4 regions of the Arthrobacter sp. UYEF21 genome follow, and region 4 is predicted to be linked to each of the others. Evidence: riboswitches for the same ligand, from Rfam matches in the RefSeq annotation. Region 4 holds a riboswitch; each other region holds the start of a gene.
The links. A riboswitch is a leader RNA that binds a small molecule or an ion and turns the genes downstream of it on or off. The one in region 4 is predicted to bind thiamine pyrophosphate.
Positions count from the first base shown of each region.

Region 1: it holds a riboswitch for thiamine pyrophosphate, as region 4 does, so the genes downstream of both, thiC (phosphomethylpyrimidine synthase ThiC) here and ABIB27_RS15450 (3-oxoacyl-ACP reductase) in region 4, are expected to answer to the same signal.
Region 2: it holds a riboswitch for thiamine pyrophosphate, as region 4 does, so the genes downstream of both, ABIB27_RS02270 (bifunctional hydroxymethylpyrimidine kinase/phosphomethylpyrimidine kinase) here and ABIB27_RS15450 (3-oxoacyl-ACP reductase) in region 4, are expected to answer to the same signal.
Region 3: it holds a riboswitch for thiamine pyrophosphate, as region 4 does, so the genes downstream of both, ABIB27_RS00230 (FAD-dependent oxidoreductase) here and ABIB27_RS15450 (3-oxoacyl-ACP reductase) in region 4, are expected to answer to the same signal.

Region 1 is NZ_JBEPNF010000001.1:398,253-404,099, reverse strand. It holds gene ABIB27_RS01845 (hypothetical protein) at 1-226, opposite strand, end outside; gene ABIB27_RS01840 (VOC family protein) at 341-1,216, opposite strand; TPP riboswitch at 1,371-1,478, shown strand; gene thiC (phosphomethylpyrimidine synthase ThiC) at 1,473-3,317, shown strand; gene ABIB27_RS01830 (alpha/beta hydrolase) at 3,300-4,034, opposite strand; gene ffh (signal recognition particle protein) at 4,138-5,727, opposite strand; gene ABIB27_RS01820 (glucose-6-phosphate dehydrogenase) at 5,816-5,847, shown strand, end outside.
Region 2 is NZ_JBEPNF010000001.1:480,110-485,956, reverse strand. It holds gene rpmA (50S ribosomal protein L27) at 1-91, opposite strand, end outside; gene rplU (50S ribosomal protein L21) at 152-460, opposite strand; gene ABIB27_RS02270 (bifunctional hydroxymethylpyrimidine kinase/phosphomethylpyrimidine kinase) at 733-2,343, opposite strand; TPP riboswitch at 2,326-2,423, opposite strand; gene ABIB27_RS02265 (Rne/Rng family ribonuclease) at 2,542-5,847, opposite strand, start outside.
Region 3 is NZ_JBEPNF010000001.1:45,190-51,036, reverse strand. It holds gene ABIB27_RS00260 (TetR/AcrR family transcriptional regulator) at 1-72, shown strand, start outside; gene ABIB27_RS00255 (DUF3107 domain-containing protein) at 123-347, shown strand; gene ABIB27_RS00250 (hypothetical protein) at 405-707, shown strand; gene ABIB27_RS00245 (4a-hydroxytetrahydrobiopterin dehydratase) at 717-1,055, opposite strand; gene ABIB27_RS00240 (thiazole synthase) at 1,114-1,929, opposite strand; gene thiS (sulfur carrier protein ThiS) at 1,934-2,170, opposite strand; gene ABIB27_RS00230 (FAD-dependent oxidoreductase) at 2,167-3,570, opposite strand; TPP riboswitch at 3,563-3,682, opposite strand; gene thiE (thiamine phosphate synthase) at 3,710-4,459, shown strand; gene ABIB27_RS00220 (RNB domain-containing ribonuclease) at 4,523-5,847, shown strand, end outside.
Region 4 is NZ_JBEPNF010000016.1:4,998-10,844, reverse strand. It holds gene ABIB27_RS15460 (recombinase family protein) at 1-89, opposite strand, end outside; gene ABIB27_RS15455 (bifunctional hydroxymethylpyrimidine kinase/phosphomethylpyrimidine kinase) at 12-377, shown strand; TPP riboswitch at 587-689, shown strand; gene ABIB27_RS15450 (3-oxoacyl-ACP reductase) at 746-1,510, shown strand; gene ABIB27_RS15445 (LLM class flavin-dependent oxidoreductase) at 1,522-2,838, shown strand; gene ABIB27_RS15440 (ABC transporter ATP-binding protein) at 3,003-3,830, opposite strand; gene ABIB27_RS15435 (ABC transporter permease) at 3,823-4,572, opposite strand; gene ABIB27_RS15430 (ABC transporter substrate-binding protein) at 4,735-5,784, opposite strand.

The DNA of each region.
Region 1 (5,847 bases), on a different contig from region 4:
GCACGCCGAGGAGGGAGTCGCTGGAAACGTCAACCATGGCAAGTTCGTAGCCCTCGCCACCGGCGTGGACCGCAGCCCCGGCGAGATCGCCGAGCTGTTCTATCTCGAAATCACTGACTCCCGGTATCCGCAGTGCGGGTCCCGGCGGCGAGCCGCCGGCATCAAGGACGCCGGCACGCTTCAGCGCGGCGTCGTGGGTAGCTACAAAAATTTCAGTGAAGCCCATGGGCACAGCCCTCATTCCGTCGACGGTGCGGCCCTGGCGGGCAGCTAAGGGTGCCGCCCCGGCCGTTCGAAATCAGCCTAGTGCATCGGGGCCTGCAGCTCCGGCCAGCGCCACTTAGCGGACAGCAACCCGGATATTGTTGCGCCACGGATCCTCGAAGCGCAGTTCGGCACCCGTGTGGTGTGACGCCAGCCCGGCGACCTTCAAGCGGTCAGCGAGGGCTCCGACGTCGTCACCTGAAGGGACTTCGATGAGCACCTCCCCTAGTCCCAGGGTGTCCTTGCGCGGTCCGGCGCCGCGGCTGTTCCATACGTTCATTGCCATGTGGTGGTGATATCCGCCCGCAGAAACGAACAATGCCTGCCCGTGCCAGCCGGCGGTCTTTTCGAAGCCCAGCGTGCCCACATAGAAATCGTGCGCCGACTGGACATCACCCACCTGGAGGTGGACGTGGCCCACACCGGCTTCGGCGGCCTGCTGGCCGTCCATGGATTCCTCGGTCATGTGCTGCTCAAGGTAGCGCTGCGGCGGCAGTGCCAAGCTGTCCATCAGCACATCCTTCCCGTTCCAGGACCAGTTTTCGCGGGGCCTGTCCCAGTACAGTTCGATGCCGTTGCCTTCGGGGTCATTGAAGTAGAAGGCTTCGCTAACGAGGTGGTCGGCGCTGCCGGTGAAGGACCGGGGTTCGTACTGGGCCGCGGTGGCTACCGTGGCAGCAAGCGAAGCCCGGTGGTCAAAGAGCAGCGCCGTATGGAACAGCCCGGCCTCGCCCCTGCGGGGCAGGCTCAAGGACTGGGCGGCCGCAAGATGGACCAGCGGGCGCCGGAGCCGGCCAAGGTAGACGCCGCCGTCCTGTTCGGCGACGACCTCCAGGCCGAGCGCACGCTGGTAGTAGTCGGTCATCAGCTTCATGTCGCCCACCTTGAGCATCACTGTGCCCATGGAGAGGTCGGCAGGAAGGAGATCCCGACTGGTGGCTTCTGCAGTCATTGAACGCTCCCGGTCCGTTGGCCTTCGGGGTCGAAGGTGGCCATGACTCCATTTTACTTGAAGCTTCAATTTAATTCAAGTGGCTGGGCAGACAGGTTGCGACAGCATCCCCGTGACTGCTGTCACAGGCCACCCTCGGCCTGTGGTAGCTTCGACTTGACCACACGGGAGCCCTTGCAGGGGCTGAGATCGGGCTGACGCAGCCTGCGACCGTTGAACCTGTCCGGGTAATGCCGGCGAAGGAAGTGAATATTCATTGAATACACAAGAAACACAGCTGAACCCTGCCCAAAGTGAAGCCGACCAGGATCAAACGGTCCGGCCTGAAACCCAGTCACTGAAGTCCCACTCGCTGGCGTTCATCAATGATGACGCCACCGGGATCCGGGTTCCCGTGACCGAGATCGCGCTGGAACCGTCGCCGAACGGCGAGGCGAACGGGCCTTTCCGGACCTACCGCACGGCCGGTCCGGGCAGCGATCCGGTGGTGGGCCTCAACCCGTTCCGCTCGGAGTGGATCGCCGCCCGCGGCGACACCGAGCCCTACAGCGGCCGGGAACGGAACCTGCTCGACGACGGCAAGTCGGCAGTTCGCCGCGGCGCCGCTTCCGCGGAGTGGAAGGGCGCGCAGCCCGTGCCCCGCCGCGCCGTCGAAGGCAAGACCGTCACGCAGATGCATTACGCACGGCAGGGTGTGGTGACGCCCGAGATGCAGTTCGTTGCCCTCCGCGAGAACTGTGACGTGGAACTGGTCCGCAGCGAAGTCGCTGCCGGCCGCGCCATCATCCCCAATAACATCAACCACCCGGAATCTGAACCGATGATCATCGGCAAGGCCTTCCTGGTGAAGATCAACGCCAATATCGGCAACTCCGCGGTGACCAGCTCCATTGCCGAGGAGGTGGACAAGCTCCAGTGGGCCACCCAGTGGGGCGCGGACACCGTCATGGACCTGTCCACCGGCGATGACATTCACACCACGCGGGAATGGCTAATCCGCAACGCCCCCGTTCCCATCGGCACCGTGCCCATTTACCAGGCTTTGGAGAAGGTCAACGGCGAGGCCAACAAACTGACCTGGGAAATCTTCCGTGACACCGTGGTTGAGCAGTGCGAGCAGGGCGTGGACTACATGACCATCCACGCCGGAGTGCTGCTGCGCTACGTGCCGCTGACGGCCAACCGCGTCACCGGCATCGTCTCCCGCGGCGGCGCAATCATGGCCGGCTGGTGCCTGGCCCACCATCAGGAGAACTTCCTCTACACGCACTTCGACGAGTTGTGCGAGATCTTCGCCAAGTACGACGTCGCATTCTCTTTGGGCGACGGACTGCGCCCGGGAGCGACGGCGGACGCCAATGACGCCGCCCAGTTCGCCGAGCTGGACACTCTGGCGGAGCTCACGCAGCGGGCCTGGGAATTCGATGTCCAGGTCATGGTGGAAGGTCCCGGGCACGTCCCGTTCCATCTGGTGCGGGAGAACGTGGAACGCCAGCAGGAACTCTGCAAGGGCGCCCCGTTCTACACGCTTGGGCCGCTGGTCACGGACATTGCCCCGGGCTATGACCACATCACGTCCGCCATCGGCGCCACGGAAATCGCCCGCTACGGCACCGCGATGCTTTGTTACGTCACGCCCAAGGAACACCTTGGCCTCCCGAACAAGGACGACGTCAAGACCGGGGTGATCACCTACAAGATCGCCGCCCATGCAGCAGACCTGGCTAAGGGCCACCCGGGTGCGCACGAGCGTGATGACGCCCTGTCCAAGGCACGGTTTGAGTTCCGCTGGCGCGACCAGTTCGCATTGTCCCTGGACCCGGTCACGGCGGAAGCCTTCCATGACGAAACGCTGCCGGCCGAACCGGCCAAGACCGCGCATTTCTGTTCCATGTGCGGGCCGAAGTTCTGCTCCATGAAAATCAGCCAGGACATCCGGGACGAGTATGGTTCAGCCGATTCCCAGGCAGCCATCGCCGAGGCCTACAGCGGCATGCGGGAAAAGAGCGCGGAATTCCTGGCCTCCGGCGGCAAGGTATATCTGCCTGAACTGCAGCTTCCGGGCGCAGGCGGCGAAGCGGCGTCAGGAAGCCTGAACTGAGACTGACCTGCTGACCTCGGCGATGAAGGACCGGATGGCCCGGTCACCTTCAACCGAGTCCTGTGGCCGGTGCCCTCCTGCAGCGATGCGGTGCAGGGCACCGGTTTCCCGCAGGTATACCGCGATTTCCTCGTAGAGAGGCTCCCAGCCTCCGGTCAGGACCATGGTGGGGACGCCGGGAACAATGTGGAGCGGGGCTTCCCAGGATGGGGCCTGCAGGCGAAGCCGGCGCGCTGACCGTTTTTCCTCCGGCGTGGAGGGCTCCTGAAGGTCGGCCGCGAACATCCGGCGTACGAACTCCCGCTGGAATTCCTCATCGCCCAACTCGTAACGGACCTCAAAAAGCGGCTGCATCAGCGCCACGTGCGCTGAGGTGGCGGGCAGTTCGGCGGTGAGCGACAGGCAGGCGGGTTCCACCAGCGTCAGGGAAAACACGAGGTCGGGGCGTTGGACGGCCGCCATCATGGCTGCGATGGCGCCCTGAGCATGGGCAACAACATGCCCGCCGGCGGCACCGCGCCCGTCATCCGCCAGTGAACGAAGGATGATGGCGGTGTCCTCGGTGAACGAGGATTCCACGGGTTCAGCCAGGGGGTCGTAGCCGTGGCGTCGCAGGAACAGGGCATCGTAGGCCAGCGCCATCCCGTGCTGGCGCGGCCACGCTGCCGCCCCGAACGGCCCGCCGCCGTGCACGAAAACTACCCTCTGCTTGAACATGACCCAACCTTATTCCAGAGCCCCCACATCCTTGCCGGATGGCAGCAGCGTCGTTGCCAGCCCTCAAAAGCGCACCGGCTGCTGCCCACCCGGCAAAACGCGTCTACTTGCCGAGGAACTTGTCGAACCCCTTGGGCAGGTTCAGCTGCGAGGGATCAAAGTCGCCCGACTGCTGGCCGAAGGCTGCGCCCGTCGGCAGGGCCTTAGCCGCTCCGGCCCGCCGGGCCTCGGCATCCTTGAGCTCTTGGGCAGCCTTGGCCGGGTTGCCGGACCGTGCCTTTTTCTTCGGGGCGTTCTTGCCGCCCTTGCGCGCACCACCGGGGCCACCCATGCCGGGCATCCCTGGCATCCCTGGCATTCCCGGCATGCCGCCGCCCTGGGCCATCTTCTTCATCATCTTCTGGGCCTGGGCGAATCGCTCCAGCAGGCCGTTCACCTCGGACACGTGCACGCCGGAACCTCGGGCGATGCGAGCGCGGCGGGAGCCGTTGATGATCTTCGGGGCGACGCGCTCGTGCGGCGTCATGGAGCGGACGATCGCCTCGACGCGGTCGATCTCGCGCTCGTCAAAGTTTTCCAGCTGCTGCCTGATCCCGGCCGCACCCGGCATCATCATGAGCATCTTCTTCATGGAGCCCATGTTGCGGATCTGCTGCATCTGCGAGAGGAAGTCGTCCAGGGTGAAGTCTTCCTGGTCGGCGAATTTCTTCGCCATCCGGGCGGCTTCGTCCTTGTCCCAGTTCTTCTCTGCCTGCTCAATCAGGGTGAGGACGTCGCCCATGTCCAGGATGCGGGAGGCCATCCGGTCCGGATGGAACAGTTCGAAGTCGTCCAGGCCTTCACCGGTGGACGCGAACATCACGGGCTTGCCGGTGACCGACGCCACCGAAAGCGCAGCACCGCCGCGGGCGTCGCCGTCGAGCTTTGACAGCACGATGCCGGTGAAGTTCACACCCTCGTCAAAGGCCATTGCCGTGTTCACGGCGTCCTGGCCGATCATGGCGTCGATCACGAACAGCACTTCGTTGGGGACGATGGCCCGGCGGATCTGGCTCGCCTGCTCCATCATCTCGGCATCCACGCCCAGGCGGCCGGCGGTATCAACAATCACGACGTCGTGGAGTTTCTGGCGTGCTTCCTCGACGCCGGCGCGGGCGACGGCAACAGGGTCACCGGCCGGGTGCTCCAGTTCAGAGGTGGCCCCCGGGTGCGGCGCGAAGACGGGCACACCGGCGCGCTTGCCCACAACCTGAAGCTGGGTGACGGCATTGGGGCGCTGGAGGTCGCATGCCACGAGGATGGGGCTGTGGCCCTGGGCCTTGAGCCACTTGGAGAGCTTGCCGGCGAGGGTGGTCTTGCCTGCGCCCTGAAGGCCGGCAAGCATGATGATGGTGGGGCCGTTCTTCGCCAGGCGGATGCGGCGGGTCTCGCCACCGAGGATCTCAACCAGTTCCTCGTTGACGATCTTAACAATCTGCTGGCTGGGGTTCAGCGCCCCGGATACCTCGGCACCGAGCGAACGTTCCCGGACCCTGGCCGTGAACTCGCGCACAACGGGAACAGCGACGTCGGCATCCAGGAGGGCGCGGCGGATCTCCCGGACTGTGGCATCAACATCTGCCTCGGTGAGGCGGCCCTTGCCACGGAGGTTCTTGAAGGTTGCTGTCAACCGGTCAGAGAGTGAATTGAACACGCGCCGCGCACTTCTTTCAGTGGAGTTACAGGGGGGACTCGACTATCTAGGGTACCAAGTCGGGCATGCATGATGGCATGCTGGCAAGGTGACCAGCCAAACGAGTGTAAAAACCCTGCT
Region 2 (5,847 bases), on a different contig from region 4:
CTACCTGGCCGCCGAAGCGCTTCACGCCGAGGTACTGGGCGTTGGAGTCACGACCGTTGCGAGTGGAACTCGCGCCTTTTTTATGTGCCATTTGAAATGCCTGCCTCTAAATTCTGGGGAATCTGCTGAAAACCTGAACAGTAACGGGTGGTTACTTGATACCAGTGATCTTGACCTTGGTCAGTTCCTGACGGTGACCCTGGCGCTTCTTGTAACCGGTCTTGTTCTTGAACTTCTGGATGACGATCTTCGGACCACGGAGGTCATCGAGGATCTCAGCCGTGACAGTTACCTTAGCCAGGTCCGCAGCGGCGGAGGTGACCTTGTCACCGTCTACCAGGAGCAGTGCGGGCAGCTGAATGGTGCTGCCGGCTCCACCGGGGACGCGGTTCATAGTAACGAAGTCTCCAACGGAAACCTTCTCTTGGCGGCCGCCTGCGCGGACAATCGCGTACACCACTTGGGAACTCACTTCTCTCGACGTTTATTACTAGATTTGCGTGCGGAACCTGGGCCATTTATTGACTGGGTTCCCGCTGTGCCTCAACGCCGTGGGGTCGTAACCCAAGTGTTGGCGTAAGCACCGAAGATCTAGAATACGCTAATTTTGCCTTCGGCCGCAAATGAGGCTGGTTACGGCCGAATGTCTGTGATAGGCACCACTAGTGGGGACAACACTGACAATTCAGAACCGTGCCCGATTATCCTACCGGCGGCGGCGGCCACAGCCGCTCAGGCGTGCAGGCGCGGCGCGTCGAAAAACTCCACTTCGAAACGGCTTGAGTGCGTGAACGCCTCTATCATCGCTGCCCGCTCATCCGCGGCTGCCTTCCGTCCGGCGTCATCAACCAAGGCGATCGCTTCGCGGGTGGCCTGCGCGAAGCCCTCGTCCGCGTACGTCCGAAGCCATTCGGCATATGGGTGTGCCGGCGGTGCCCCGGCCGCCAGGAACTGGGCGTGGAGCGTTTCTCCCACCTCGGCGTACAGCCAGAAGCAAGGCAGGAGAGCTGCAACCAGCACTCCGTAGCTGCCGGCGGCTGAGGTTGCCAACAGGTGGTCCACATACGACTTGGTGACCGGGCCAAGGACGGGTTCTACCGTGCGCGTACTGAGCCAGTTGCGGTGCAGTTCCGATTCGACCTCGAGGCACTGCTGGGCTGACCGGGCCCAGAACAGCTGCGCGGCTTCCGTCGGCGCCAGCGCACTGGCGCGGGCAAGCACACGTGAGTAGCCGTTAAGGTAGATAGCGTCCTGGGCGAGGTAGTAGGCGAACTGCTCTTCCGCCAGCGTGCCGGCAGCCAGCGCCCGGATGAATTCCAGCCCGTAAATGACTGCCAGGTCCGGGGCCGCCGCCCGGCGAAGCGCGGCAGCGAATTCCCCGGGGGCGGGAGCCTGCTCCAGGTGGTGGAAGTGGTGGATGGGGCCGTTGCCTTCGCCTACCTCCAGCTGACCGGAAGCCTGCAGAGCACCGCGGAGCCACGGCTTCACCTGCCGCAGCGAGGCTTCCCAGTCACCCAGCCGGGCCTGCGCCGTAGCCATGGCCGAGGACAGTGAGCAGCCGGTGCCGTGGCTGTTGCGGGTGGGGATCCTGTCTCCAGTCACTTCCACTACCGGCCGGGTGAGCAGTCCGCGTGCGTTAATCAGGGCATCCGGGCACGCATCGCCGTCGAGATGGCCTCCCTTGACCAGGATGGTGGCGCCCGTGGCCGCGGCCAGCCGCTTCCCCTGCTCCAGCGCGTCCGGCCAGTTCCGCACCTGCGGCTCCCCCACCAGGATGGCGAGCTCCGCGAGGTTGGGCGTGATCAGGTCCGCGAGCGGCAGCAGGTCCAGCAGGGCAGCCTCCGCCGATTCCTTCAGCAGTCGGTCCCCACTCGTGGCCACCATCACCGGATCCAGAACCACGACGGCGGGGCGCACCTTCTCCAGCCAGCTGCGGACCACGTCAATCACCTCCACACTGCCCAGCATGCCGATTTTGACGGCGTCGATGGCAATGTCATCGCTGACGGCATCAAGCTGCTGGGCCAGGAAGCCAGCGGGCGGCACATGGACCCCTTGGACGCCGCGGGTGTTCTGCACGGTCAACGCGGTGATGGCTGCCATGCCGTAACCGCCCAGGGCGGCAATGCTCTTGAGGTCGGCCTGGATGCCCGCGCCACCGGACGGATCCGATCCGGCAATGGACAGCACCCGCGGAGTATGCCGCAGCACGTCCACCGCATTGGAAGGCCCACGTGCCGGATGCACCGTGGCAAGGGCAGGCGGCGTTTCGGATGCTGCCGCCGTTTCGGGAGTGGCGGCAGATACGGAAGGTAGAACGTGGGTTGAAGCCATAGGGGACATTCCTTCGCCGGTGCTAACCGGACAGGTTCAACGGGTCTGGATCTCAGCCGGCTCTCTGCGCGGCACCCCGTGTCAGTACCCAACACTAGCGTTTCCCATAAGACACCGTTTTAGATGAACCCCACAAACGCGGAATGCCCGGGCACTCCACCGATGAGTGAAGTGTCCGGGCAATCTGGCCGATGTCCTTGCGAAAGGTCAGAGTTCCGAAGCAGGAACCCCTACGCCCAGGATGATGGGTGCGCTGGTGTCTGCCGGTTTGGCAGCGGCAGGAGCCTGGGTGAGCTCCGGAGCCTTAGCGGCATGGGTATGGCCTGCGGACTCAACCGGCACCGCTTCGTGGTGCTCCACCGTGGTGGCGTTAGCTGCGCCCTGGGCACGGCTGGCACTGCGGTTGCGCCGCGGGCGGCGGGTACGGGTCTGCTCGGTGTGGTCGGAGTAGTCCTTCTCCACCGCGGCAGGAGCCTGACGGACAGGAGCCGCGGCCGGCTGGCGTGCCGCCGGCTGGCTCTGGGTCTGCTCGCCCGCGGCCTGAGCGCTCTCCGTCGGCATGGCTTCTGCAACAGGTGCCGGCACGCCAAGCTTGGCGAAGGCCTCCGTGAGCCTGTCCAGTGTCAGGGCCGGGGCCTGCGGCTGATCCTCGTGGTGCTCCACGAAGGGCAGCACCACCTGCTCGCCGCCGAAAGTCAGCACAGCGGCCGGGCGGCCGGCGTTGTCGGTCTCGGACCGTTCTACCGGTGCATGAGCCGGGGCCGCCGCGCCGGAAGCATTACCCCCGGCTGCTGAGGCGTGGGCCACTTCGTCGTCGTGCAGGTGCGCGGCATGGGCGGCGGCTGCAATGTTGGCAAGGGCTGCCCTGGTGGCCTCCGCCTTGGCGTGGCGCTCGGCGTCGCTGGGATCCGGGTGGACCGTGTGGATCTGCACCGGAGCTGCCGGGGCCATCTCGAGGGGTTGGCCGCCGCGGCCGCGGCGGCGCTTCCTGTCCGTCCGGCCGCCCTGCTGGGCGTCCGGGCGCTGGGCGTCGCTACGCTGGCTGTCGATCCGCTGGGTGTCGGGTCGGCTGTCCACACGCTGCACATGGTGCTCCGCGGCGACGGTGTTGGCGCGGCGGTGCTCCACGGGGTCGTCGTGGGTGACGATTCCGCGGCCGGCGCACGTTTCGCACTGCTCGCCGAAGACTTCCAGGAGCCCGGTACCCATGCGCTTGCGCGTCATCTGGACCAAACCGAGGGAGGTCACTTCGGCCACCTGGTGCTTGGTGCGGTCACGGCCAAGGCATTCCACCATACGGCGGAGCACCAGATCGCGGTTGGACTCAAGGACCATGTCGATGAAGTCGATGACGATGATGCCGCCGATGTCGCGAAGCCGGAGCTGCCGGACCACTTCTTCGGCCGCTTCGAGGTTGTTCTTGGTGACAGTTTCCTCGAGGTTGCCGCCGCTGCCCGTGAATTTTCCGGTGTTGACGTCCACTACGGTCATGGCTTCGGTGCGGTCGATGACCAGCGAGCCGCCGGAGGGCAGGAAGACCTTGCGTTCCAGCGCCTTGTGGATCTGTTCGTCGATCCGCCACGCGGCGAAGATGTCCTGATCCTTGGTCCACTTTTCCAGGCGGCCCACCAGATCCGGGGCAACGTATGTGACGTAGGCCTCGATGGTGTCCCAGGCTTCCTCACCGGAGACGATCAGCTTGGAGAAGTCCTCGTTGAAGACGTCACGGACCACCTTGATGGTGAGATCTGGTTCGCCGTAGAGAAGTTCCGGGGCCAGGATCTTGGTGGACGTGGACTGGCTTTCGATGCCCTCCCACTGCGCCCGCAGCCGGTTGATGTCATGCGTGAGTTCCTCTTCGGAAGCACCTTCTGCAGCGGTACGGACGATCACGCCGGCGTGCTCGGGCAGGCGGTCCTTGAGGATGCGCTTGAGGCGGTTGCGTTCGACGTCGGGCAGCTTGCGGGAGATGCCGGTCATGGAGCCGCCAGGCACATACACGAGGTAACGGCCCGGGAGGGAAATCTGGCTGGTCAGGCGCGCGCCCTTGTGGCCCACCGGATCCTTGGTGACCTGGACCAGGACGGTGTCGCCGGACTTCAGCGCGTTTTCGATCCGGCGCTGCTTGCCTTCGAGGTTCACGGATTCCCAGTTCACTTCGCCGGCGTACAGCACGGCATTGCGCCCGCGTCCGATGTCAACGAATGCCGCTTCCATGGAGGGCAGGACGTTCTGCACCTTGCCGAGGTAGACGTTGCCGATCAGGGAGTCCTGCTGGGTCTTGGAGACGAAGTGCTCCGCCAGGACGCCGTCTTCGAGGACGCCGATCTGGATTCTGTCGTCGCGCTGGCGGACGATCATCTGGCGGTCCACTGATTCACGGCGGGCCAGGAACTCAGCTTCGGTGATAACCGTGCGGCGACGGCCGGTGTCGCGGGATTCGCGGCGGCGCTGCTTCTTTGCTTCGAGCCTGGTGGAGCCCTTGACGCTGGTCACCCGGTTGTTGACTGCGGGTTCACTGGCCGCACGCGGCGCGCGGACGCGCGTCACTGTGTTGGGCGGATCGTCATCCCCGCCTCCGGTCAGTTCAAGATCCTGGTCACCGCGGCGGCGGCGACGGCGACGGCGGGACGTTACGCCTTCATCGGCCTGGCCGGCGGATTCTTCATCGTCCTCTGCGGCACCGTCCTGGTCGCCGTCGGCGCCGTCGGCGTCGCCGTCGTCGGCGTCGTTTTCACCGGTGCGGCTACGCCCGCGGCGGCCACGGCTACGGCGCCTGCTGCGGCTGTTGGCGACGTCCGCGTCGCCTTCTTCGGCGTCGTCCTCTTCCGTTTCTTCCGCAGCAGCGGCGGGAGCAGGCCGGACAACAGTGGTCAGGTCGGGCGCCTGGAAGAGCACCGACGTTGCCGAACCCGGTTCCAGGAACAGCGAACCGAAGGGGCTGGCAGGCCCGGCGGCGACCGCCTCCTCCGCCGAAGCGGCGGCCTGGGCCTGGGTAGCGGAAGCAGCGGCGGGGGCTGCTGCAGGGGTTGCGTCGGAAGCAGCGGCTTCGGGGGCTGCAACAACTTCGTGGGCTACACCAACAGGGGCCGCAGCGGCGGGGGCTGCTGCAGGGGTTGCTTCGGAAGCAGCGGCTTCGGGGGCTGCTGCATCCGGGGCTGCAACGGCCGGCGCTGAGGTCTTGCGGGTGGCAACGCGACGGCGGCGGACGGGCTTCGCGTCGGCTTCAACCTCCGTGGCCGCGGCTGCAGACTCGGCCGAAACAGACGGGACTATCTCCCCGGCGGCGGATGCCTCGGTAGCGTCGACGGCGAAGACGGGCAGCGGCTCGGCGGCCTCTGGCTTCTTGCGGGCGCGCGTCCGGCGAATGGGGGCACTGGTTTCCGGTGCGGCGTCGCCAAATGCTTCGCCGCCGGCGGTCCCCGCGACAGCTTCAGTCAGGGCAGCGGCGTCGGCGGCACCATCGGCCACCTTCGGCGCTGCTTTTCGCCGGGTCCTGGTAACTCTCTTGGG
Region 3 (5,847 bases), on a different contig from region 4:
CTCGACGTGGCCAGCGACCTCATTTACCGTTTAGCTTGGCGCGGAATTTCCCGCTTCCCTAAAGAGTCCTAGACTACAAATAAGAGAACCGAAGAAACTTCGATTGGCTGGGAGGCCCCCTTTTGGAAATTAAGATCGGCATTCAGAACATTGGCCGCGAAATCGTGCTGGAATCGGCTCAGGATGCTGACGCCGTAGCTACGATCGTTGAAGAAGCCATCACCAAGGGCACCGATCTCCGCCTGACGGATGACAAGGGACGCATCATCATTGTCCCCGGCAACGCCCTGGGCTACGTGGAAATCGGTGCCGAAGAGGCCCGCAAGGTCGGTTTCGGCCAGTTCTAGCACGCACGCCGGGCCACCGCCGATGGCGGTGGCCCGCTGCATTCCGAGGGAGATCCCATGCTTTCGCTGACCATCGTTGTCCTGGCCACGGCCGCCGCCGGCTTCGTTGTCTGGGCCAATGACAAACGCCACGCCAGGTACGGCACGGGGCTGCCCGCCGGCGTCGCCGTCGCGGTGGGTGCGGTCAGTTGGATCCTCCTCATCACGGCGGGCTTTGGCTACTTGCCCGGTCTGACCTGGATTCCGTGGGTCCTGCCAATGGTCCTGGGCACTGCGGCGGCCATCGGCGCTGTCATCTACCTGGGCCGGACGCGCGAACGTCACGACATACAGCGGCTCACACAGGCCCTGAAGTTGTAGCCACCCGTTTCAGGTGTTCCACTGGGCCTCGGGCTGCGCAGTCGCGCCGGCCTGGCCGGCCGCTTCGCTGGCTGCCGCCGCTGCAGCGGCGTCCCGCTCAGTGACTTCGCCCCCGGCGTCGTGCGAGGTGTAGCGGATGAACACCCGGTTGTAGCGCCATTCCAGGTCGGGGTGGTGGTTCTGCGCTTCCGCGAGGCGTCCGACGGCGGCAATCAGCTCAAGTGCTGCGGCCGCCGTCGGCGTTTTATACATCGTGACGAGCCCGCCCAGCCGGTACCGCCAGTCAGGCAGCCCGGCCAGGACAGCGTCAAGCCGTTCGCGGGTGAGGACGTCTTTTTTGCCGGCCACAGCGGACTCCTAGGTTGGTTCTGTGAGCCCGACCCGGCAGACGGCAGCGGGCGCCGGGCTAAAGGAATTCGGCCCGGTTTTCCATCGCCGATGATGCCAGGGCGTGCTCGCGGCGCGGAATCCTGCCGGCCGCTTTCGCCAGCCTACCGGCGATGACGGCGTGTTTGAAGGCCGCCCCCATCAACGCCGGGTTCTGGGCCCGGGTCACGGCGGTGGCCAGCAGCACGGCATCACAACCCAGCTCCATGGCAAGCGCCGCGTCGGACGCCGTGCCAATGCCCGCGTCCAGCACCACGGGCACCGACGCGCGCGAGACGATCAGTTCGATGTTGTGGGGGTTGAGGATCCCGAGGCCAGTGCCGATCGGGGCGCCCAGCGGCATGACGGCGGCGGCCCCAAGGTTCTCCAGCCGCAGGGCGAGCACGGGATCATCGTTCGTGTAGGCGAACACCTTGAACCCCCGGTTCACAAGTTGTTCGGTGGCGTCCACGAGCTCGACGGCGTCCGGCAGCAGGGTCTGTTCATCGGCGATGACTTCCAGTTTGACCCAGTCCGTTTCCAGCGCTTCGCGCGCCAGTTCCGCCGTCATCACCGCGTCCCGGGCGGTGAAGCAGCCAGCCGTGTTGGGCAGGACCCGGATCCCGTGGTCCACCAGGAGCTGGAAGAGTGAGCCTGACTCTTTCGGTGAATAACGCCGCATGGCCACCGTGGTCAGTTCGGTGCCGGACGCCACGAGGGCGGCGCCCAATCCGTCGAGACTCGGAGCTCCACCGGTGCCCATGATCAGGCGGGAACCAAACTCCACGCCGTCGATCACCAGCCGGTCCGTGTCTGCTGGGTGGTTTCCTGTGCTGATGCTGCTGGTTACTGGCATGGTGTCAGCCTCCCTGGACTGCGGTGACCAGTTCAACGGTGTCACCTTCGGCGAGTGCCGTGGCATACCACTGGCTGCGGGGTACTACGTCTGAGTTGTGGGCAACGGCCACGCCGAGTTTCTGTCCATCAGTGGCCTGGCCGTTCGCTGCGAGGGGACGGCCCGTGATCTCCGTGACGAGTGTGGTGATGGAGGCGTCGTCGGCCACGGCATGCTGCGCGCCGTTGAGAGTGATATTCATGCTGTTTCCTTAGTCGATTGAAAGGTTGTTCGAGGCTGGCTGGAGAACCTGGCCGGGCTGAGGGCGTGCCACCGGTGATCCTCCCTGCCGTCCAGCAGGTCCCGGCAGATGGCCGCCGCCGCTGGAGCCAGCAGCACGCCGTGGCGGAAGAATCCGGTGGCAATGATCAGCCCGGCGATGTGTCCGACACCGGGCCGGGAGTCGGGTACACGGCCGAGCAGGGGTGCGTTGTCCGGCGTCGCGGGGCGCGCCCGCGCGGTACATTCCAGGAGCTCCAGCTCGGCGACGGCGGGCAGCAGGGCCTGTGCGTCGCGGAGCAACTGGTAGACGCCGCCTGCGGAGACGGCAGTGCTCGGCGTGATGGTGTGTGAAAAGGCAGTGCTCGGCGTGATGGGGCCCGGCAAGGCAGGGTCCGACACGGCGGCGTCCGGGATGGCGGACAGTGCATCCTCCCGCTGGGTTGCGCCGATCACCACGGTGTCGTCCTGCCGCGGGACGATGTAGACCGGCACCCCGTGGACCAGGCCGCGGACGGTGGAGGTGACCAGCGGACGCAGGTGCCGCGGTACGGCGAGGCGCAGGATGTCGCCGTACACAGGGCGGAGAGGCAAGCGCAGCCCGTCCGGCAATCCTTCCAGCGCAGCCGCCTGCAGGCCGTTGGCCACAATGGTCTCTCCCGCAGTGACTGTGCCGCCGTTGGCCAGCTTCACCCCGCTGACGCGTCCGGCATCCCAGAGTAGGGCTTCGGCCCGGTGCCCGACGGCGAACCCGCCGCGGGCGCCGTCCACAGCGGTTCCGGCGCCGGGTTCGTGGCTGGCCAGGACCTGCTGCAGGGACGCCACCAGCTTCCGCGGATCCACCTGGTGGTCCGCCGGGATTTCCAAGGCGCAGGAAATCGCCGGGCTGAGGAGCGGCTCCCTCATCCGTGCTTCCCGGACGGTCAGCGGTTCCACCACCAGGCCGCTGGCCTGCTGCACGGTCCGCAGGTCCATCAGCGCGCGGCGGTCCGCGGCATCGGCACCGACGGCGAGGGTCGGCGTCGTCAGGTAGCCGGTATCCCCCGCCCCGGCCCCGGCGAGGTGGGCTGCGAAGGCGGGCCAGAGGCCGGAGGATTCGAGCATCAGCTCCAGAAGGTCTTCCTCCTGGTAGTGCAGTTCGCTGACGGGCGCGAGCATGCCGGCTGCCGCCCAACTGGCCCCGGAGCCGGGTGCATCATCGATCAGGACCACGGAGCGGCCGGAGCGCCGCACTTCCCAGGCGATCCCGTGGCCAATGACGCCGCCGCCAATGACAGCTACGTCGGCGTGGCAGAAATCGGGACTGCCTGCTGGCTCGGAAGGCGGGCTGGCTGGTGCACTGGCTGGCGGGCTGGCGGGTGCGCCGCTGGATGGGGAGAGCATGTGTTTCCTTCCCTACGCCGGTACTAGCCGGATCAGGTCAAGCGGTCGGCTCTGGTGCCCTCTCAGCCCGGCCGCTTTGTGACGGCTGCAACGGGCTCCCGCAGTACTCACCCAGTTTAGGGGAACTAGGGTAGTTTCCATGAACGCACACTCCGCTCCCGCTACCCCTCCCAGCCACTCCGCCCAGATACCGCCGGAGGCGTCCAGCAACGGCCTGCCCACCAGCGCCAGGTTGTACCTGTGCACCGATGCCCGCCGGGACCGCGGGGACTTCGCGGAATTTGTGGACGCGGCGTTTGCCGGCGGGGTGGACATCATCCAGCTCCGCGACAAGGGGATCGAGGCCGCCGAGGAGCTGGAACTGTTGGCGGTGCTCCAGGCAGCCGCCGCCCGGCACGGCCGTCTCTGGGCCGTCAATGACCGCGCCGACATCGCCATGCTGACGGGCGCGCCCGTCTTCCATATCGGGCAGAAGGACCTGCCCGTGGCATCGGCCCGCACTCTGCTCGGTGCCGGAGCCACCGTGGGGCTCTCCACCCACACTACCGAACAGATCGAGGGCGCCATCCGGATGTCCGCAACGGTGACTGCCGACGGCGGCCTGGACTACTTCTGCGTCGGACCGGTGTGGGCTACCCCCACCAAACCCGGCCGGGCCGCCGTCGGCCTCGACCTGGTGCGCTATGCAGCGGAGGCAGTCCGCGCCGCCGGCGGCGCCCAGGCCACACTGCCCTGGTTTGCGATCGGCGGCATCGATTTGAGCAACGTTGAGCAGGTGGTGGAAGCCGGGGCAAGCAGGATAGTTGTGGTGCGAGCCATCACGGAAGCCGCCGACCCCGCCGCAGCGGCCGGCGCCCTCGTGGTCGCCCTGGACGCCGCCGCATCCTAAGAAACCTGCGCGCAGCGGGGCGGGGCGTGCACGATCCATGGAAATCGGGCTAACCTGACTTTCGTGTCACATCATCGGCTGGCCCCCAATGTCCGCGAGCAGACCAACGCCCTCGCGGCAGCGCTGAGTGCCCTGCGGACCGAACTGGAACTGCCGGGCCCCTACCCTGCAGAGGCGGTCCGCGACGCCGAGGCAGCAGTGGCAGCCCACCAGCTCCCCGCCGCGGACCTGACGGACGTTGAGTTCCTGACGATCGATCCGGCGTCGTCCACGGACCTGGACCAGGCGCTTTCCATCGAACGTGCCGGCGCCGGCTACCGGGTGCTTTATGCCATCGCTGATGTGCCCTCTTTTGTCCGCCCCGGCGGCAGCCTGGATGCCGAAACCCGCCGCCGCGGCCAGACGTTCTACGCCCCGGACGGCCGCATCCCCTTGCACCCTGAAGTCATCAGCGAACAAGCCGGCAGCCTCCTGGCCGATCAGCTGTGCGCTGCATTTGTTTGGGACTTCGGGCTGGACGACGCCGCCCAGGTTTCGACCGTCACCGTCCAGCGGGCCACGATCCGCAGCCGGGCCAAGCTGGACTACAAGGGCGTCCAGGCCGACATCGATGCCGGCACAGCCAACCCCGTGCTGCAGCTCCTGAGGGAAGTGGGGCTCAAGCGCGTTGAACTGGAGCGGCAGCGCGGCGGTGCCAGCCTGAACATGCCGGAGCAGGAGATCGTGCAGACCCCCGACGGCGGCTACCGGATTGCAGCGGCGCCGCAGCTCCCGGTGGAAGACTGGAATGCACAGATTTCCCTCATGGCGGGCATGGCGGCGGCCAAGCTGATGCTGACGGGGAAAGTAGGCATCCTGCGGACCATGCCCGCCCCGGACGAGCGCTCCCTCAGGCATTTCAGGCTCCAAACCGTGGCCCTGGGCAAGGCATGGGATGGGAAAACCAGCTATGGCGAGTACCTTCGCAGCCTCGATCCCACCGAGCCGCGGCAGTTGGCCATCCTGCACTCCGCCGGAATGCTGTTCCGCGGCGCAAGTTACACCGCCTTTGATGGCACTGTTCCTGAGGACGCCATCCAGTCCGCCATCGGCGCCGCCTATGCCCACACCACGGCGCCCCTCCGGCGGCTTATCGACCGCTTTGTCCTGGTGATCTGCGAGGCCCTGAGCAACGGCCGGCCGGTGCCTGGCTGGGCGCGGGAAGCCCTGCCCACCCTGCCGGAAATCATGGCTGGCTCGGACCAACTGGCTGCCCGGATGGAGCGCATGGCGCTGGACACCGTGGAGGCCGCACTTCTGGTCAACCACATCGGCCAGGAGTTCGATGCGATTGTCATTTCCGGGTCCAAGCCGCAGAAGGATAACGGGAACGGAAAGAACGGCAACGG
Region 4 (5,847 bases):
TTCAACCCCGCATGCTGCCTGACGGCTGGCCGGGAACCGGGAGTTTTACGAGGGTCACTGCCCGGCGGGTGGAGACGGCCAATACTCATGGGACGGGATGCTCCATGTCCTCCGCCATGGCGACCCTGCAGGTGCGCTTTGGTGATTGGACAGAGGCCTTGACGGTGACCAAAGCGTGGCTGCAGGACAGTCTGCTTCATGCCTGGGAACTGCAGGTCGGTTCAGGCGCAGGTCCGATCCATCATTTTCACCAGTTATGGAACCCAACCGTTCCTGTCCCGGGTGAGCACCCGGTCCCGGGGCCTTCCCCGGGGTACCGGGCTCTGACGGTTCCGACGCTGCCGCACCAACGTTGCACCTCTGAGGGGGCGCTGTAGGTTGATGCGGACATTGGAGGTGTCTATTTTGGTGGTTTTAAGGGCCGTCCGGTCCACCCGGGGGAGACCGGTGCCCGCAGGTACGGGAGGCCCGGCGGTCGCGCCGTGGTGTCCGGCACGACAGCCGTTTGGGAATCAGGTCGGGCAGGGCACGGCGGCAGCACGGGCAGGTGAGGGCGCTGGTTTGGCCGGGGGTGGGTATAATCGGTCCCAGTGACACGGGGTGCCGGGCGGCTTGTTGGCCCGGCTGAGATGACACCCGTTGAACCTGATCTAGTTGACACTAGCGAAGGGATGTCCTGCAACGGTTCGCACGGTCCTGGCGCCCGGATCGCATCCTTTCGCCTTATCCGAAGGTGAAGAAACTGATGGAACTGGCAAAACAAATCGTTCTTGTGACCGGCGGTGGCCGCGGTCTGGGCAGCAATATTGTGCAGGCGTTCGCGGCCCGGGGGGCGCGGGTGGTCATCAATTATCGCCGCAGCGCCGAAGCCGCCGGGGAACTGGCCGCCGGTTATGGCCCTGAGCACGCTGTTGCACTGCAGGCTGACGTCACCGACTCCGGTCAGGTGTCGGTGATGCTGGAGCAGGCCCGGGCCCATTTCGGTTCCGCCGTCACCACTGTGGTCAATAATGCGCTGGCCGATTTCTCGTTTAACGGCGATGCCCGCTCCGGCGCCGGGGATATTTCATGGGCGGATTTTGAGGCACAATTCGGCGGCAGTGTCCGGGGGGCTTTGAACACGACCCAGCAGGCTTGGGAGGGGATGCGTGGCCACGGGTTTGGGCGCATCATCAACGTCGGGACCAATCTGTTCCAGAACCCGGTGGTCCCGTACCACGACTACACCGCGGCCAAGGCCGCCCTGCTGTCATTGACCCGCACCATGGCCAAGGATCTGGGGCAGCACAATATTGCCGTGAACATGGTCTCCGGCGGCCTGCTGCGCACCACCGATGCCAGCGCCGCAACGCCGGAGGAGGTCTTTGACTACATTGCCGCTTCGACCCCCCTGGGTAAGGTCACCACCCCGGCCGAGTTCGCCGATGCCATCTTGTTTTTCGCCTCGCCCTGGGCGCGGTCGGTTACCGGGCAGAACCTGGTGGTCGACGGCGGACTGGTCATGGACTAGGCGGCCTCGCGATGAACGGGAAACGGCAACTGCATCTGAACGCTTTCCTGCTGGGAGCCGGCCACCACGGTGCTGCCTGGCGGCGGCCCGGATCGCCGCTGGAGCAGCTCGGAGAGATTGGTTACTATGAGCGGCTCGCACAAAGCGCCGAACGCGGCCTTTTCGATGCCGTGTTCTTCGCCGACGGGCAGTCCGCCGGTGACGTCGGCGCCGGTCCGAGATGGTTTCTGGAACCGTTGACCGCGCTGGCGGCCATGGCCCGGGCAACGGAAAACATCGGGCTTATCAGCACCGTCTCGGCCACCTTTTATTCCCCTTTTCATGCCGCCCGGATGCTCGCCTCCCTGGATCACATCAGTGCCGGACGTATCGGGGCGAACGTGGTCACGTCCATGTTCGATGCTGAAGCCCGCAATCATGGTCTGGAAGCGATGCCCGACCACGCGCAGCGCTATGGCCGCGCCGCAGAGTTCATTGAGGTAGCGCTGGGGTTGTGGGACTCATGGGCTGATGATGCGCTGGTTCGGGACAGAGCCCGGTTCTATGCCGATCCGGCCCTGGTCAGGCCGTTGCATCATGAGGGCGACCACTTCCGGGTGGAGGGGCCCTTAAACGTGCCCCGGGGCCCACAGGGACGCCCCGTGCTGTTCCAGGCCGGTGCTTCCGGGGCCGGCCGGGATCTTGCCGCCCGGTACGCGGAAGGGATTTACGCCGTTGCCTACGATCTTCCCAGCGCCCAGGCCTACTATGCGGATATGAAACAGCGGATCGCTGCGGCCGGGCGTAATCCGGGGAAGGTAGCGATCATGCCCGGATTGGTGACGTATGTGGGCTCCACCGAGGCCGAAGCCCGGGCCAAACAGGACCGGGGGGATACGCTGCTGCCCACCGGAGAATCCCTGACACGGCTGGGCACGTTCGTGCAGCAGGACTGTACAGGCTGGGAGCTGGACGCCCCCGTGCCGTCCCTGCCGTCGGCGGCAGAATTTACTGGGCCGCAGGGCCGTTATGCCACCATATTGCGCATTATTGAAACCGAACGTCCCACCGTGCGGCAGTTACTTGGGCGCCTGGCCGCAGGAGGGGGCCACTGCACAATGGTCGGCACGCCGGAGCAGATCGCTGACCAGATGGAGCTCTGGTTCCGCTCCGGGGGCGCTGACGGGTTCAACCTGATGCCCCCGCTGCTGCCCGACTCCCTGGACGAGTTCGTCGATGACGTCGTCCCTGTCCTCCAGCGCCGAGGACTCTTCCGCACCCGCTACACCGCCTCGACGCTGCGCGGGCATCTCGGGCTGGACCGCCCGGCTGTCGGCGCCCCTGCGTAAAAGCGCCACTACGGCATGGCGGCGGTTCCGATCATCCGATACCGTCCGCGACAGGGTTGCCACAAGCTGGTTCCCCTGACGACAAGGGGCTCCAAGCGGGCGTATTGGATAGCCTTCCGTCAGGAACGTCCCTCCTCCCTGGAGTCCTCTCGGGCTTTGTGCTTTCAGGCCCGAGGCCTTCCGTGGGCAGCATCCGTGGTGTCGTTGAGGTTGCCGGGCCGGTGAAGGGTTTCGAGGAGTTGCAGTTCGTAGTGGGCGAACCGGGCCGATGCCATCATCGACAGTTGACGTGGTCTGGGCAGGTCGATGGGGAGGTTTAGGCGCACGGAGGCGGGCCGGGGGCTGAGTACGACGACCCGGTCGGCCAGGTAGATCGCTTCACGGATGTCGTGGGTGATCAGGACCGCGGTCCAGGAGTTGTGGGACCAGACATCTTGAAGCCACGCCTGCATGTCGGTGCGGGTGAGGGAATCGAGGGCGCCGAAGGGCTCATCCAGTAATAGGACGTCACGGTCCTGGACGACCGTGCGCAGCAGGGCGGCCCTTTGCCGCATTCCTCCGGAGAGCTCGAAGGGATGCGAGTTCTCAAAACCGGCCAGCCCGAAGGCCGGGAAGAGGCTGGCGGCACGTGCCCGCGCGGTCTTTTTGCTTCCGCCGCAGACTTCCAGGCCCAGAGCGGTGTTCTGAAGGATAGTGCGCCAGGGAAAGAGGAGGTCTTTTTGCGGCATGTAGGCAAAGTGTTCACGTTCCCCGGTGACGGAGCGCCCATCGATGAGGATTTCGCCGTCGCGGGGTTTTTCCAGGCCGGCCATGATGTTGAAAAGGGTGCTCTTTCCGCATCCGCTGGGACCGATGATGGCAAGGAATTCTCCTTGTTGTGCGGAGAAATTGACGTTGTTGATGACAGGACGGGATTGTCCGTGGCCCAGCTCGAAGGATTTGTTAATTGCACGTACTTCGACCCTGGGTGCGGCAGCGGTGGGTTCAGACATGGCGGTTCCTGCGTTCCTTGGAGTGCCAGGGGATGATCAGCCGCTCGGCGGCGTAGGTCAGCAGGAACAGGCCCACACTAAGGAAGGCGGTGACTGCGACTGCTGCCAGTACGAGGTCGGTGCGGAACGAGTTTTTCATCGTGGCCATGTAGATACCCAGCCCTTCCCGCGAGCCAATGTACTCGGCGAAAATGGCGCCCGTAACAGCGTAGGCAATGCCGATCCGCAGGGCGGTGAAGAAGGAAGGAAGAGCCGATGGAAGGCGTACATAGACGAATTGCTTCCACCGGTTGGCGCCCATGCTGCGCAGCAGATTGCCCGCGTCACGGTCGGTGAGGTTGAAGCCGTCGATCAGGCCGACGGTCACCGGAAAGAACGTGACCAAAGCGATGACCATGATCTTTGGCATCAGACCGAAGCCGAACCAGATGATCATCAGCGGGGCAATCGCGATGATCGGTATGGTCTGGGATGCCACCAGCAGGGGCATCAGGGCCCGGCGAAGCCACGATGAGAAGTCGATGACGACGGCAAGGACCCAGGCCAGGGTCAGGGAGACGGCGAAACCAAGAAAGGTTTCCTGCAGCGTCGGCACCGTGTTGGCCCAGATGATCTCGCGCGCCAACCAGCCTTGCTCCACGATCCGTTGCGGAGATGGAAGCACAGTTGGTTTCAGGCCGCCGGCAGCGACTGCGCCCTGCCAGGTTGCCAGGAGAGCGAGGACAATCACGGCCGGGGGCACAGCGGTGGTGAGCGTCCTGAACCGGCGGGGAGACCCCGTTTTCCGGGAGCGGCCCGCTTTTCCCCCACACCCCGCTCCGTCTCCCGGACCCCCACTCACAGCGTTGCCTTTCTGCCGTTACGGTCCCGCGGCCCGCGTCCGGGACAGGGGAGGGCGCGGGAGCTATTTGCCGGCCAGATACTCATCGGTGAACAACGCCATGGTGTCAAGGGGTTTGGAGAGGGGTTTGCCGCTTTCATCGGCCAGCAGGGCGTTCTTGTAGAGGAAATCCGCCAGCTGCTTCCACTGATCCGCTGTTTGAGTGCCGACCTGGCCGTTGGCGTCCTTCAGGTAGGAAGCACTCAGTTCTTCCTGGCTCTTGTAGACCAGCTGGTCGTTGGCGAAGATACCGGGGTTGGCGTCAACAAGTATTTTCGCGGCAGCGTCGGGGTCGGCTGCGGCATATTGGTATCCCTTTTGGAGGGCCTGGACGAACTTTTTGGTCACGTCCGGGTGTCCCTTGATCCATTCCCGGTTGCCTTCAATGATCACCGAATACTGGTCCGGCACGCCGTAGTCATGCAGGTTGAAAAACTTCATCGGAGTGCCGCGGAGGGAGGCGTCGATGCCTTCCCAGGTCTTGAAGGCTGAGGTGAAGTCGACCTTGCCGGCGTACAGGGCTTCGTAGGCGGACGTGCCCAGGGTGACGCGACCGAAGTTGCCTGTTCCGCCGGCGTTCCTGATGGCATCTGCGGCTTCGGTAGGGAACGTGGCACTGGGCCCGGCCGTGCCGAAGGTTTTACCATCGAGGTCTTTAGGGCTGGCAATGTCCTTCCGGCTGGCCAGGACGCCGATGGCTGTGGCATCGTGCTGGAGCACCGACATGACCGAGGTGTTGGCCACCCCCGCTGCTGCGGCGAACGTCGCCGTGTTTTGGAAGCTGATTCCGAAGTCCGCCGCACCCGAGTTGATGAGGGTGTCGGTGGAGGACTGGCTGTAGGGCAGTACCTGAACGTCGAGTCCGGCGGCGGCGAAATAGCCTTTGTTGAGCGCCACGTACAGCCCGGTGTGGTTCGTGTTGGGCGTCCAGTCCAGGGCGAAGGTAATGGGCGTGGTCCCGGAAGAAGCCGGAGTGGAATTTTCTCCCGCACCGGCGCAGGCTGACAGGGCTGCCATGGCGGTAAGGGTGAGGGCGCTGGCTGCGCCCACGAGTAAGCGTCGTCGTTTGTTCACGAGAAGTCCTTATCCCCGCGTATGCGGAGCGTTTGCTGGTGCCGGATAGATGGTGGGCCGGTT